3 regions of the Pseudobacillus sp. 179-B 2D1 NHS genome follow, and region 1 is predicted to be linked to each of the others. Evidence: predicted binding sites of a transcription regulator. Region 1 holds the regulator's gene; each other region holds the start of a gene.
The links. The regulator LexA, encoded in region 1, represses DNA repair genes until DNA is damaged. The targets are predictions, from matches to a motif close to CGAACATATGTTCG.
Positions count from the first base shown of each region.

Region 2: uvrB (excinuclease ABC subunit UvrB) is a predicted target of LexA. The motif match lies at 1,681-1,694, and genes of this name have one in related genera.
Region 3: ACH0BF_RS20520 (YolD-like family protein) is a predicted target of LexA. The motif match lies at 1,611-1,624, and genes of this name have one in related genera.

Region 1 covers NZ_JBIQDP010000040.1:2,901-7,804, forward strand. Annotated here, with positions in the region: gene kynU (kynureninase) at 58-1,344, shown strand; gene lexA (transcriptional repressor LexA) at 1,606-2,223, opposite strand; gene yneA (cell division suppressor protein YneA) at 2,379-2,702, shown strand; gene ACH0BF_RS23500 (YneB family resolvase-like protein) at 2,709-3,365, shown strand; gene ACH0BF_RS23505 (DUF896 domain-containing protein) at 3,477-3,710, shown strand; gene tkt (transketolase) at 3,854-4,904, shown strand, end outside.
Region 2 covers NZ_JBIQDP010000010.1:115,252-120,155, reverse strand. Annotated here, with positions in the region: gene ACH0BF_RS12095 (metal-sensitive transcriptional regulator) at 153-413, shown strand; gene ACH0BF_RS12090 (rhodanese-like domain-containing protein) at 459-818, shown strand; gene ACH0BF_RS12085 (sulfite exporter TauE/SafE family protein) at 845-1,630, shown strand; gene uvrB (excinuclease ABC subunit UvrB) at 1,832-3,811, shown strand; gene uvrA (excinuclease ABC subunit UvrA) at 3,819-4,904, shown strand, end outside.
Region 3 covers NZ_JBIQDP010000026.1:47,444-52,347, forward strand. Annotated here, with positions in the region: gene ACH0BF_RS20510 (peptidoglycan-binding protein) at 1-824, shown strand, start outside; partial or broken gene ACH0BF_RS20515 (DUF3889 domain-containing protein) at 878-1,081, opposite strand; gene ACH0BF_RS20520 (YolD-like family protein) at 1,664-1,927, shown strand; gene ACH0BF_RS20525 (helix-turn-helix transcriptional regulator) at 1,934-2,155, opposite strand; gene ACH0BF_RS20530 (hypothetical protein) at 2,315-2,683, shown strand; gene ACH0BF_RS20535 (class I SAM-dependent methyltransferase) at 3,456-4,211, shown strand; gene ACH0BF_RS20540 (heterocycloanthracin/sonorensin family bacteriocin) at 4,900-4,904, shown strand, end outside.

The DNA.
Region 1 (4,904 bases):
TTTATCGTTATAGTAGAAATTGGAAGAATGAATATAGAGAATAGAGGGGATGGACAAATGGGTAAAAAGCAGTTTGATTCTTCTCGGGAATATGCCTGCAAGCTTGATCAACAGGATGAGCTGGCATCCTTTCGCAACGAATTTTATATTCAAGAAGGAATCATTTATCTCGATGGTAATTCGTTAGGATTACTGTCCAGACGATCAGAGAAATCGTTGTTAGAGTTGCTAGATTCGTGGAAGCAGTTCGGAATTGATGGGTGGACAGAAGGGGGTTATCCTTGGTATGACCTCTCGGAGCGGCTTGGTGGGAAGCTGGCATCGTTAGTTGGGGCACGGCCTGAGGAGGTAATAGTGACTGGTTCCACAACAACGAATCTGCATCAGATGATTGCCACCTTTTATGAGCCGGAAGGCAAACGAACAAAAATACTGGCAGACGAACTTACGTTTCCTTCTGATATCTATGCGCTACGAAGCCAGATTCAGCTGAAAGGCTATCATCCGGAGGATCACTTGATTCGCGTACAAAGCCGCGATGGGCGTCTTATTGAAGAAGAAGATGTGATTGAAGCAATGACAGAAGAGGTGGCTTTAATCGTCTTGCCGAGCATCCTTTACCGGAGCGGGCAAATTCTTGACATAAAGCGCATAACGAAAGAAGCCCATAAACGCAATATTTTAATTGGCTTCGACCTGTGTCATTCAATTGGAGCAATTGAACACCAATTGAACGAATGGGAAGTAGACTTTGCGGTTTGGTGCCATTATAAATATTTAAATAGCGGTCCGGGCAGTGCCGGTGGATTATATGTAAATAAAAAACATTTTGGCAAGCTGCCAGGTCTTGCCGGATGGTTTGGTTCGAACAAAGAGAAACAATTTGATATGGAGCATACGTTCATGCCGGCAGAAGCGGCAGGAGCCTATCAGATCGGCACACCTCATATATTAAGTATTGCTCCATTGATCGGTTCACTCCAACTCTTTGAAGAGGCGGGTATAGAGAACCTCCGAAAAAAGTCTTTATGTATGACGCGTTATATGATCGAGCTCACTTCAGAAGAACTGAGCGAAGCCGGTTTTAAGATAGGGAATCCCTTGGAAGACAAGAGACGGGGCGGACACATTTATTTGGAGCATAAAGAAGCTGCACGGATTTGTAAAGCGTTAAAAGTGAATGGAGTTATTCCAGATTTTCGAGCTCCTCATGGGATCAGGCTTGCTCCAGTCCCTTTATATAACACGTATGAAGAAGTGTGGAAGGCGGTGCAGATTTTAAAGAAGATTATGAAGGAGGAACAATATAAACAGTTTGAGAATGAACGTGGCATTATTGCGTAAGTGGGGAACTCAATCATCAATTTTTTCTGCCTCTGGCCTATAAAGGTCCAGGGGTTTTTGGTGGTTGAAGAGACTCTGACTCTCTTGCTTTTAATCTAGCAATGGAACTTTCGATTGTTGTTCGGTGAATGGCTTTTCTCATTAAACAATCATATCTTCTTTAGGCTCGTCATATGATAGGTTAACTGCTATTCTATTACTCTTGCAAAAAAGTTAAAACTCCTTTCCGCACAATAGAGCAGAAAGGAGTTTGTCCAGCAGTTAATGGATATCCCGGTAGACGCCAATCACTTTGCCAAGGATAGTAGCAGACGACAGAATAATTGGTTCCATGGATGAATTTTCAGGTTGAAGGCGAATAAAGTCTTTTTCTTTAAAAAAGCGTTTAACGGTGGCTTCGTTTTCCTCGGTCATCGCTACAACTATTTCGCCATTTTTGGCTGTCTGTTGCTGGCGTACGACGACATAATCACCATTTAGAATGCCGGCTTCAATCATACTGTCGCCCATGATTTCCAGCATAAATACATTGTCATCGGCAGGTGCAAGCCGCTCCGGTAAAGGAAAATATTCTTCAATATTTTCGATGGCGGTAATAGGCATTCCGGCTGTTACTTTCCCGATTAATGGCACACTTACTACTTTTTGTCTCGGTACGCTTTCTTCCAATTCCAATATTTCGATCGCGCGTGGTTTCGTTGGATCGCGGCGGATCAGTCCTTTGCTCTCCAGACGAGAAAGATGGCCATGGACAGTGGAGCTGGATGCCAATCCAACTGCTTCCCCGATCTCGCGCACGGAAGGAGGATAGCCTTTTGCTTTAACTTCAAGCTTGATGAAGTCCAAAATATCTTGCTGCCTCTTCGATAATTTTGTCATTTGTCTGCACCTCTTAGATTATCTCTTTTCTGTATTATAACATGTCACTTTTTAGGATACAAACATAAGTTCGAATGAAATCTTGACTCAAACAAATGTTCCTATTAAAATAAAGATAAATATACGAACGAGTATTCGCTTGAAGGGGATGTTGAATGATGAAAGTGTTTGTTAAAAAGAATTCTTTTGTTCTGTTATTTATGGCTGTTACAATTATGGCAGGAAGCATGCTGATCTTTAATGTGAGTGAGAAACGTCTTCCTTACGAAGAAATCACCGTACGGGAAGGGGACTCTCTCTGGAGCATTGCCAGACAGTATAATAACAGCAAGGAAATGGAAGAAGAGGACTTTATCATGTGGATACAAAAAGAGAACAAGCTGCATTCCGTTAAAATATTACCGGGAGACACTCTCGTTATTCCCATTACTTCGCATTCATCTCATACTGGCGGCCAGATCGCTTTTAAAGGAGAGTAATTTCAAGTGAAAGCTATTATATATTGCCGTGTAAGCACAAAAAAAGAAACACAGGAAACGTCGCTTCAACGGCAAGAGGAAGAACTGCTCAGCCTTGCCTTCCGAAAAGGATATGAAGTGGCAGCGGTGATTAAAGAGCAAGTGAGTGGCTATGAATTAGATCGGCCGGGAATGCTTGATTTGCTAGATCTAGTGAAAAAGGAATCGATTGATGCTGTACTGATTCAGGATGAAACACGAATTGGACGAGGCAATGCTAAAATTGCTTTGCTGCACTGCTTGTTTAAAGAAGGAGTAAAAGTATTTAGCATCGCTGATGATGGAGAGCTGCAGCTGTCAGAATCAGATTCAATGGTTATTCAAATTGTTAGCATGGTAGAAGAATACCAGCGGAAGATTCATAATTTAAAAATCAAGCGAGGAATGAAACGGGCGGTAGAAAACGGTTTTCGACCTGAAGACAATTTAAAGAATAGAGGAAACCCAGCCGGAAGAGAGAGGAAGGAAGTGCCGATGGAAGAAATTGTCCGTCTACGCCGCAATAACCTTACTTTCGAAGAAATAGCTGCTACTTTAAACGGCTTTGGTTATCGGGTATCTAAGGCGACAGTTCACAGACGATTTAAAGAGTATGCTGAACAGGCGGATAAAGATCTTGAATAGGCATCTTTCTTGTTTATTCCTTTCCCTTTTAATAAAATAAAGGCAAGAATATATTAAAGAAAAAGAAAGGAGAGTCTGCTGATTTATAACGAATTGGCAGTAACCCCATCTATGCTTTCTCAAGATAAACTAGCTCGTATTAATGAGCTTTCCAAGAAATCAAAAACTGAAGGGCTGTCCGCAGAGGAACAAGCAGAGCAGACAAGCCTGCGCCAAGAATACTTACGTGCTTTTCGCTCGTCCATGAAAAATACAGTGGAATCGGTGCGTATTTTTGATCCTGAAGGCAATGAAGTGACACCTGAAAAAATTAAAGACATTCAAAAACGTAAAAGAATGCATTAATGAGCCGGCAAACGCTGGCTTTTTTATATGGAGTAAACGGAAAAGAAAATGACAAATAATAGATCTTCTCAGACATCTTGTATATTTTGATAAAGACCTATATATTAAGAAGGAACAATATTTGTAAGGAAAGGGAGTTTTCCATGTTTGATACAGTTGATCAATTAGCAGTGAATACGATCCGCACACTTTCTATAGATGCGATTGAAAAAGCGAATTCTGGGCATCCGGGTCTGCCGATGGGAGCTGCTCCAATGGCTTATACATTGTGGAGCCGTTACATGAACCACAACCCGAAAAATTCAAAATGGTTTAACCGTGACCGTTTCGTTTTGTCAGCAGGACACGGGTCTATGCTGTTATATAGCCTTCTGCATTTATCGGGCTATGATTTATCAATGGATGAAATTAAAAATTTCCGCCAATGGGGCAGTAAAACACCAGGACATCCAGAATACGGACACACGGACGGTGTAGAAGCAACGACCGGACCTCTTGGCCAAGGGATTGCCATGGCAGTTGGAATGGCAATGGCGGAGAGACACTTAGCTGCCGTCTATAATAAGGACCAATATAGCGTAGTCAACCATTATACATACACACTTTGCGGTGATGGAGACTTAATGGAAGGTGTGGCTTCCGAAGCTGCTTCCCTTGCAGGTCATCTAAAGCTCGGCCGGTTAATTGCTTTATATGATTCCAATGATATTTCTCTTGATGGCGATCTTGATAAGTCCTTCTCTGAAAGTGTGAAAGACCGCTTTAAAGCCTATGGGTGGCAGTATCTCCGTGTTGAAGATGGAAATGACATGGAAGAGATCTCCAGAGCGATTGAAGAAGCGCAAAAAGACGAATCACGGCCAACACTGATTGAAGTAAAAACAGTTATCGGATATGGCTCACCTAATAAATCCGGTAAGTCAGACGTACATGGAGCGCCGCTTGGCGAAGATGAAATGAAGCTGACAAAAGAGTATTACAAATGGACATTTGAGCAGGATTTTCACGTGCCTGAGGAAGTATACGGCCGTTTTGAAGAACTGATTGTTCAAAAAGGCCAAGCTGTTGAGCAGGATTGGAACCAGCTGTTTGAAGAATATAAAAAGCAATTCCCTGAACTTGGCCAGCAGCTTCAGGCTGCGATAAACGGAGAGTTAGCCGAAGGATGGGACAAAGATATCCCATCTTACGAAG
Region 2 (4,904 bases), on a different contig from region 1:
ATTTAATCTGGGTGTCCAACAAGTATTGATATGCGGACACCCTCTGCTTTTTTAAGAACGGCCCAGAAATGTGCTGTTTCACGGAGATAATAGGAAGATACACTGCGTATTTTGATAAAATCTATTGTTATAATGTGTGGAGGTGATTCTCTGTGGAGTACGGCAAAGACTTGAAAAACCGATTGAAACGCATTGAAGGACAAGTGCGCGGGGTCATGGGCATGATGGAAGAGGGAGTAGACTGTACAGCCGTTGTTACGCAGCTAAGCGCAATAGAGAGTGCAATCAGCCGTGCAATGGGCCTCATTGTCAGCCGGAATTTAGAGCAGTGCGTACGTGCGAATATCGAGCAGGGAGAACCGACAGATTCTCTTGTAAAAGAGGCAGTTAGCCTGCTTGTAAAGAGCCGTTAATTTTTTGATTGAAAAAATACCCCCATATGTAAAGGGAGAGCGAAGATGACGCTTATTTTTTATCTTATATTAGCTATCTTTATTTTTATAGCCATTAAAAATATGATGCCGGCTGCAGGAGTGCGCAATGCCGCTGCTGACGAGTTAAAGAAGGAGATAAGAAAGAAAGATAAACAATGGATTGATGTCCGGACACCTGGAGAATTTAAAGCCAGTCATATCAAAGGCTTTAAAAACCTTCCGCTGCAGCAGCTATCTGCGCGCATAAAAGAACTAGACCCTGAAAGAGAAGTTGTTGTTATGTGCCAAAGCGGTATGCGCAGTCGGAAGGCAGCCCGCCTACTAAAGAAAAAAGGATTTAAGAAGATTACGAACATAGCAGGTGGTATTACCACGTGGAAATAGAGGGACAGGAAAGGGGAGACAAATGAATGGATTGGTCATTCGGATGGCTGGCAGCTCTTTTTTTTATTGGCTTTATTGGTTCTTTCCTGTCAGGGATGGTTGGAATTGGCGGCGCTATAATTAAATATCCAATGCTTTTATACCTCCCGCCCATGCTTGGCTTTGGCGCTTTCACTGCTCATGAAGTGGCGGGTATCAGTGCAGTGGAAGTGCTTTTCGCTTCGCTGACCGGTGTGTGGGCCTATCGGAAAAGCGATTATTTAAACAAAAAATTAATTATGTATATGGGGATTGCCGTGCTCGCCGGAAGTTTTGTCGGAGGATTTGGTTCGGAACATCTGGCGGAATCGACGGTCAACGTTATATATGGCTTACTGGCAGCCCTTGCTGCAATCATGATGTTTATTCCGCGGAAAAATGTGGATAATCGGTCGATGGAGGAAGTAGAGTTTAATAAATGGCTTGCTTCTTTCTCTGCTCTTATCATAGGGATCGGTGCCGGGATTGTCGGAGCGGCCGGCTCCTTTTTACTTGTGCCGATCATGCTCGTAGTTTTAAAAATCCCGACAAGAATGACGATTGCCAGCTCACTCGCAATCACATTTATTTCGTCGATTGGTTCGGCGGGTGGGAAGCTGATGACCGGACAAGTGATGTTTGTCCCGGCGCTTGTGATGATTGTTGCTAGCGTGATCGCCTCGCCGCTCGGCGCCAAAGCGGGACAAAAAATGAATATCAAAGTGTTGCAGTGGCTGCTGGCAATCTTAATAGCAGCTACGGCTATTAAAATATGGATGGATATCTTAATGTAAAAAAGCCTCTCTGCTTAAAGGAGAGGCTTTTTTTACGATGGAAAAATACAGGAACATACGTACGCTTATTAATAGCCATTCAGGTTTTATTTATGCTAAAATGGGGATTATGATTACTAACCTTAGAAAATTGCACAGACTTTAAGAGGATGTTTTAGATAAAAGAATCAATATATTTACCAGAAGTCAGGGGGTTGAAAGGTGAAAAACCAATTTGAAATTGTGTCTAAATACAGTCCGCAAGGGGACCAGCCAGGAGCTATCGCCGAGCTTGTTTCAGGGATAAAAGAAGGAAAAAAACATCAAACGCTGCTTGGAGCGACAGGAACCGGGAAAACTTTTACGATCTCTAATGTAATCAAAGAAGTAAATAAGCCGACACTTGTCATTGCCCACAATAAAACACTTGCCGGCCAGTTGTATAGTGAATTCAAGGAATTTTTTCCGAATAATGCTGTTGAATATTTTGTCAGCTACTATGATTATTACCAGCCGGAAGCCTATGTTCCGCAGACGGATACGTTTATTGAAAAGGATGCGAGCATCAATGACGAGATTGATAAGCTTCGCCACTCAGCAACTTCGTCATTATTTGAACGGAATGATGTCATCATCATTGCCAGTGTATCATGCATTTACGGTTTGGGTTCTCCAGAAGAGTATCGGGATCTTGTCATTTCGTTGCGTAATGGAATGGAGATTGAACGCAATCAGCTGCTGCGCAAGCTCGTTGATGTGCAGTATGAACGGAATGACATTGATTTCAAGCGCGGAACATTCCGCGTTCGCGGAGATGTTGTGGAAATTTTTCCTGCCTCCCGAGATGAGCATTGTATCCGCGTGGAATTTTTTGGAGATGAAATTGACCGAATTCGTGAAGTGGATGCATTGACAGGAGAAATCATGGGTGACCGTGAACATGTAGCCATTTTTCCGGCGTCTCACTTCGTTACGCGGGAAGAAAAAATGAAAATAGCGATTGGCAATATCGAAAAAGAGTTGGAAGAGCAACTCGCTATTTTGCGTTCAGAAAATAAATTGCTTGAAGCACAGCGGCTTGAGCAGCGCACACGCTATGATTTGGAAATGATGCGCGAGATGGGTTTTTGCTCGGGGATTGAGAATTATTCCCGCCACTTAACTTTGCGGCCCCCTGGTTCTACGCCTTATACGCTTCTTGATTACTTTCCAGATGACTTTTTAATTGTTGTCGATGAGTCGCACGTTACTCTTCCGCAAATCCGCGGTATGTTCAATGGTGACCAGGCGCGTAAGCAGGTGCTTGTCGATCACGGTTTTCGTCTGCCATCCGCCAAAGACAACCGTCCGTTAAAATTTGAAGAGTTTGAGGATCATGTAAATCAAATCGTCTATGTATCAGCAACGCCAGGACCTTACGAGATCGAACACACGCCGCATATGACAGAACAAATTATCCGCCCGACCGGCCTGCTTGATCCGACAGTGGATGTCCGCCCGATTGAAGGACAGATCGATGATTTATTGAATGAAATTAACGAACGAACTGCTCGGAACGAGCGGGTGCTTGTGACTACATTGACGAAGAAAATGTCCGAGGATTTAACAGATTATTTAAAGGAGATTGGTATAAAAGTTCAATACTTGCATTCGGAAATTAAGACGCTTGAACGGATAGAGATCATTCGTGATCTCCGACTTGGCAAATTTGATGTGCTTGTTGGCATTAACTTGCTGAGAGAGGGACTGGATATTCCTGAAGTATCACTTGTAGCTATATTGGATGCTGATAAAGAAGGTTTCCTTCGCTCTGAGCGTTCACTTATCCAGACGATGGGTCGGGCAGCTCGCAATGCTGGCGGGCACGTCATTATGTACGCAGATAAAGTAACGGACTCGATGGCTAAAGCCATAGAAGAAACAAAACGGCGCCGGGAGATTCAGCAAACATATAACGAAGAGCATGGCATTACACCGCAGACCATTCAAAAAGATATTCGTGATGTTATTCGGGCCACCCACGCTGCTGAAGAAGTGGAGAGCTATGAAACAGCAGCTTCTAAGAAAAAACTTACACCTCAAGAGAGAAATCGCCTAATTGCCAACATGGAAAGCGAGATGAAAGCAGCAGCCAAAGCGCTTGATTTCGAATTGGCTGCCCAGCTGCGCGACGCATTGCTAGAGTTGAAATCGGAAGGATGACTTTGATATGGGAATAGATAAAATTACTGTAAAAGGGGCAAGAGCGCATAACTTAAAAAATATTGATATTACCATCCCGCGGGACAAGCTCGTCGTTTTGACGGGCCTGTCTGGATCGGGGAAATCATCGCTGGCGTTCGACACAATTTATGCGGAGGGACAGCGCCGCTATGTGGAATCTTTATCTGCGTACGCCCGCCAATTTCTTGGACAAATGGATAAGCCAGATGTTGATGCTATTGAAGGGCTGTCCCCGGCTATTTCTATTGATCAAAAGACGACAAGCCGGAATCCCCGTTCAACGGTTGGAACTGTTACGGAAATCTATGATTATTTACGTCTATTGTTTGCTCGTATTGGCCATCCGTTTTGTCCAGTTCATGGGATCGAAATTACCTCTCAGACGATCGAGCAGATGGTAGACCGCATTATGCAATATGAAGACCGGACGAAACTGCAGGTGCTGGCTCCTATTGTTTCCGGCCGTAAAGGCACACACGTGAAAGTGTTTGAGGACATTAAACGGCAAGGATATGTCCGTGTGCGTGTAGACGGAGAAATGCGAGAAGTAGAGGAAGAGATTGAACTTGAAAAAAATAAAAAGCATTCTATTGAAGTAGTTATTGACCGTGTTGTTGTTAAAGAAGGCATTGAATCAAGGTTGGCTGATTCTCTTGAGGCCGCTTTAAAGCTTGGTGAGGGCAATGTAATTATCGATGTTATTGGCCGCGAGGAATTATTGTTCTCAGAGCATCACGCCTGTCCGCATTGCGGATTTTCCATTGGAGAACTGGAACCGCGCATGTTTTCTTTTAACAGTCCATTCGGGGCTTGCCCGACGTGTGATGGACTTGGGTCTAAATTAAAAGTAGATGTTGATCTTGTCATTCCTAATCCTGATTTGAGTTTAAAAGAACATGCGATTGCCCCATGGGAACCGACAAGTTCTCAATATTATCCACAACTGCTGGAAGCGGTCTGCCGCCATTATGGCATCCCTATGGATGTACCAGTAAAGGATTTATCGAAAGAGCAGCTTGAAAAGATTTTAAATGGCTCTGGACGGGATCGCATTCATTTCCGTTATGAAAAT
Region 3 (4,904 bases), on a different contig from region 1:
ACCATCAACGCAATCTTGGTAACCTTGCGGATCTGGCCCCGAATACAAAAGCGGCGGCCTTGAAGTGGTACCAGTATTGTATTGACAATAAAATAGATGTTTTGATTTATGAAACCATTCGAACAGAAGCGCAACAGCGTGAAAATGTAAGAAAAGGCGCTTCAAAAACAATGAAATCCTATCATCTTGTTGGACAAGCGCTTGATTTTGTACCTATTAAAAATGGGAAAGCTTTATGGGCAAAATCAGAATACGGGAAACGACCGTTTATCGATGCGATTAAATACGCAGAGAAACTTGGCTTTGAATCAGGTTATCGATGGGGGTGGGATGCTCCACATCTCCAGTTTAATTACAAAGGATATGGAACAGATAAGCATCTGACTACAGCTGCAACCGTTCCAGTTAACGTGTTAAGTAAAGAAGAGGTAAAAGCATTACAGGAAAAATTGGTTAAGTTGGGGTTAGATACAAACGGTATTGACGGCATTTACGGCAAAGGAACAACTAATGCTGTTATGATTTTACAACGCCGGACAGGGCTTGCGGTTGATGGAATTGCAGGGAAAGCAACTCTGGCAAAGATCGATCAATTAATCAAAGAAAAAGGATTGGTCGGTACTCCTGGTAAGTTCCGGGTTTATACCGGGGGATTTAGTACTCATGAAAACGCAGAAATTGCTGCCAAAGAACTTGGTTTTAATGCCTTTGCAAAAGACTTGCGGGCATGGACTGGTATCTTTACATCGATGGAAGCAGCCGAAGAGGCTTGTGCTTATATCAGTGGTACGTATGGGTACAACCCGAAAGTAAGAAAAGAATAGATAATAGCAAAGCCCCTATCCGTGTGGATAGGGGCTTTTTTCATTTTACACACTCATTCAGAAGCTTCTCTGATTGTGATCCTTATTACTTGTGCGGTTTTAGAATTATATTTAATCTCTACAAGAGCCCCGAATTCTCTGCTGTTCTCTTTCAACCACAGCTTAAATTTTTCTGTGGAATGATCCGCACTATTGTATCTGCCAACATGAAGATAATCAACGACTGCCGCATTCGGATATTTTTCTCTGGCCTTTTGTACAGCGAGGGTGCTTGATCTTCTGCATAGACTATATTATCCAGGCTAACTTGGACTGAAGCTAAATCTATAGGAATCAATACGATGCAATACAATAAGCTAAGAATTAATTTATACATATTAACATCCCTTTTAGGGTAGCTTTTGTAAGCTTATCGATATTATTCATCATTCTTGCCTGGATAGCAGATGATGACTATTGAGCAGAAGATCAGCTGTGAATTTGAGTTTAATCCGCAAATAAGACAAGAAGAATAATAAATGAAAGCCCCTGTTCTTAATGGATGGGGGCTTTTTGTTTTGTATATTCATTTAGGAGTTTCTTTGCAGTTAGAATAAGGAATTGAGCAAAAATGATATAAAAGCCCTGACCCTCTAAACGAGAATTACATACATTATTGTAGGGGCGGATAAGTATTCCATTCCTTGCTAAGCTTTTAAATTCTCCTTTTTAAAGAAGCTCAAAATCTCTTTTGATGGGCTTCTTCTTTTTTGGAATAGAATATATGTTCTTGTTTTTGTTGAAATAAGAACATTCGTTCCGTATAATAGGAATATAAAGAAAATTAAGGAGGATACATAGTGGCCAAAGCTAAAAAGCAAACTAAACCCCAGCGCCCAGTTCGCGATGAATTTGAACTTGAGGAAATTGCATATCAATTAACAGAAGCTTTCACAGAGAAAACGGAAGTGGTGTTATCTGTTTGGAAAGTGGGTGAGCCAATTCAAGGAAAAGTTACAAAAATGGATGGTCAAACAAAACTGATCCATGTAGAAGAGAAGTATGGAGATGTTAAGAAGGTACCGTTTGTAGATATATTGGCAGTAAGTTCTGTTAGTGCGTAGCCCTTCTCATTTGAGAGGGGCTTTTTTCGTTTCCTCAGTGTATTCTCCTAAGTCATCCACAGAAATGCCAAAAAGTTTGGCTAGAATAAACGATTGTTTTAAATCAGGCTGAGTACCATTTCTTACCCACCTGGAGAAAGTTTGTTCTGACACTCCACAGCAGCTTGCTAAATATCTATGCTTTAATCCTTTTTCTTTAGCCCAGTAGCCAATTTTATTTCTAAACATCCGCTCTCACCTTCTTTAAATAACAATTCCACATAATATTCCAAGTTCCTGTTAAATTTCATGATGAAAAAGTTGAACAAAAATGTTCATAAAAAAGAAGAATTCTCATATCTTTTACAAAGACGTCAACAGACGTCATGAAGAAAGGGGAGGACGTCAATGGTTTATAGACCGACAGTCAGGTACCATTCAACATTCAAAAAGTATGTAGATGATCTTTTTTATGCAACGCACCTGGACCGCAATCAAATTATTCGAGCTGCTCTTTTTGCTGCAGCTCACTCTAAAGAATTTCACTCTATACTTCGCAGCAGTAAAAAGAAAGACGTCCCTCTCCCTCATCCTAAATGGTCGCTGGATCAGGCCGGCTTATGGAGAGAACAAAACCCGGATATTAAAGAGAAGGGGGAGGACGTCAATGCGTGTAATAGAAGAAAGACGTCAGGAGAGGAATCGGGACGAGAAAGGGAGATTTTTGCCCGAACTAGAAAAGCAGGAGGAGGTCTCACTATCCAGCTCCGTCCGTAAAATTAAATTGGTGAAAGTGAAAGGAACGTATGGCTCATACTATGTACAGACGAAATGGGTTTCTGAGGAAGAGAAGGATTTGCTGTGGGGTTTCGGCTTGTTAATGATCTTATCAATTATCTTTTAATAGTTTGATGCCGTTTTTGATGCCGTAACTCATATAATTCTATATTGTCTAGTGAACTTTTAAGGGGATAAACGATTAATTTATGCTTTTATAATAAGGGGAAGAACAGGTGATATTCTTTGGTATTGCCTTCTAATGTATGGGCGGCATGATGTAATAAGCCGCTTCATCCCTTGAGAGTTAAGGGTGTTATGTAAGATGAGAGTGGAATGCTAACATTTTGCTAACATAAAGGTTTTTAATAGAGGCTTCTCATGAGTTCGCTGAACTTATGGGGAGCTTCTTTTTTATTTCTTGCGTGGCGTGGAGATAGAAATTTTCGCGATGTGATCATCCGAGTGACCAAGCCTGTCCACCATTTGCTCGAGCCCTGCCCTTGTATTATATATGCCGGTTAAGAAGTAAAGAGGAAGCTCATTTTAAAGATGAGGATTAAAAGGCAGCAAATCTAGTTTGTGAATGGATAAACAGGGGCATTAATGAAGAAAGGAACTGCGTTTGCAGTTCCTTTTGTTATATCGCTATCGGGCAAATTAGTTAAGGAAGAAATATGCTAAAATACCTTGAAAAGAGTAGGTGATTTTATGAAATATACTATTTCGTCTCTATTTCTATACATCATCTCGCGGGGAAGAAGGTAGTGCTGTGAAAACAACAGGAATTTTTACCGACAAGGCCGATATATATGCGAAATATCGCCCTAGTTACCCTAATGAATATATTGATTATTTGTTTTCAGCTAGCCAGCTGAACCATGAGCGGATTGTGGCCGATATTGGCTCAGGTACCGGGATATTTAGCCGCCAGCTGCTGGAAAGAGGTTTAAATGTGATTGGAGTGGAGCCAAATGATGAAATGAGAAAGATGGCTGAGCAATCGTTAAAACGATATTCTCGTTTTAGATCAATAAAAGCAACTGCTGAACATACAACTGTGAAAGGGAAGAGTGTGGATTTAGTAACTGTTGCCCAGGCATTTCATTGGTTTGATAAAAAAGCATTCAAAATCGAATGTCAACGGATTTTAAAACAAAAGGCAAAGGTGGCTCTTGTTTGGAATAGCAGAGATTTAACTAACCCCATTATTAAAGAAAATGCGGAAATTTGCCAAAAGACCTGTTCAAATTTCAAAGGATTTAGCGGTGGCATAGAGGAAACTCCAGAAGTGTTTAATCGCTTTTTTAAGGATGGAAAGTATGAGTTCAAAAAGTATCAAAATGATGTATTTTTTGATTATGAAGGTTTTGTGGGAAGGAATTTATCAGCCTCCTATGCGCCGAAAAAAAATGACGAAGAGTATAAAAGGTTTGTTTTTCTCCTGTCAGAGTTATTCGAAAAATACAGCAAGAATGGAAAAATTGTTCTCCAAAACATAACGCAAAGCTATCTAGGAGGTGTTTAAACAACCAAAAATAAAGGGGATTTAATTGAAGTTCCTAGGTTAAACCATTTTTCTATTTAGACTCACTGCAAAACAATTATAAGTAGTGTGGATTGTCCACACTCAGTCGGACAACTTTCTTAAGGGACGACCGTTTATATTCAATCGGGCTTGCATCGCCTCGTTTCGATCGCTTTTCTTAATTGTAGGTGGCCATCATTTCTAGCAAATATAAATGGGTTGTCTAAGATTTAGGAATCAGCCAATAGTTTACGTAAAAGGATAGAAGCAGGAGAATAGAAAGATTATATTTTTAGGTGTTTTCAAGGCTCCCAGCTACTTTGGCTGGGGACCTTTTTCTGTTATATTTGATTGCTGATTTTCACTGCAGGCGAACGCTTTTCCCGCTGAAGCCGCAGCCTTATTAAACAAGGGTTCCGGAAAAATGGTGATTCGTAAGTTAACTTTAATCTGGATCAATGGGAGCCAGCTATTTCATTCGATGAACAAAATTTGTCGGCTTTACCCTTTCTATAAAATTAGGCTTCTGTATTAGTAACGATACCCATGTATTTTACATAATTTGTTGATGAGTGCTCGAAATACTAAATGCATCCATCCAGTATACAGTTCTTTTGCGATTTAACTTGGCTATTCCTGTTTCAAGTTTTTGGCACCTATTTAAATTTTGTTTGAGGAGGAAATGAAAATGAA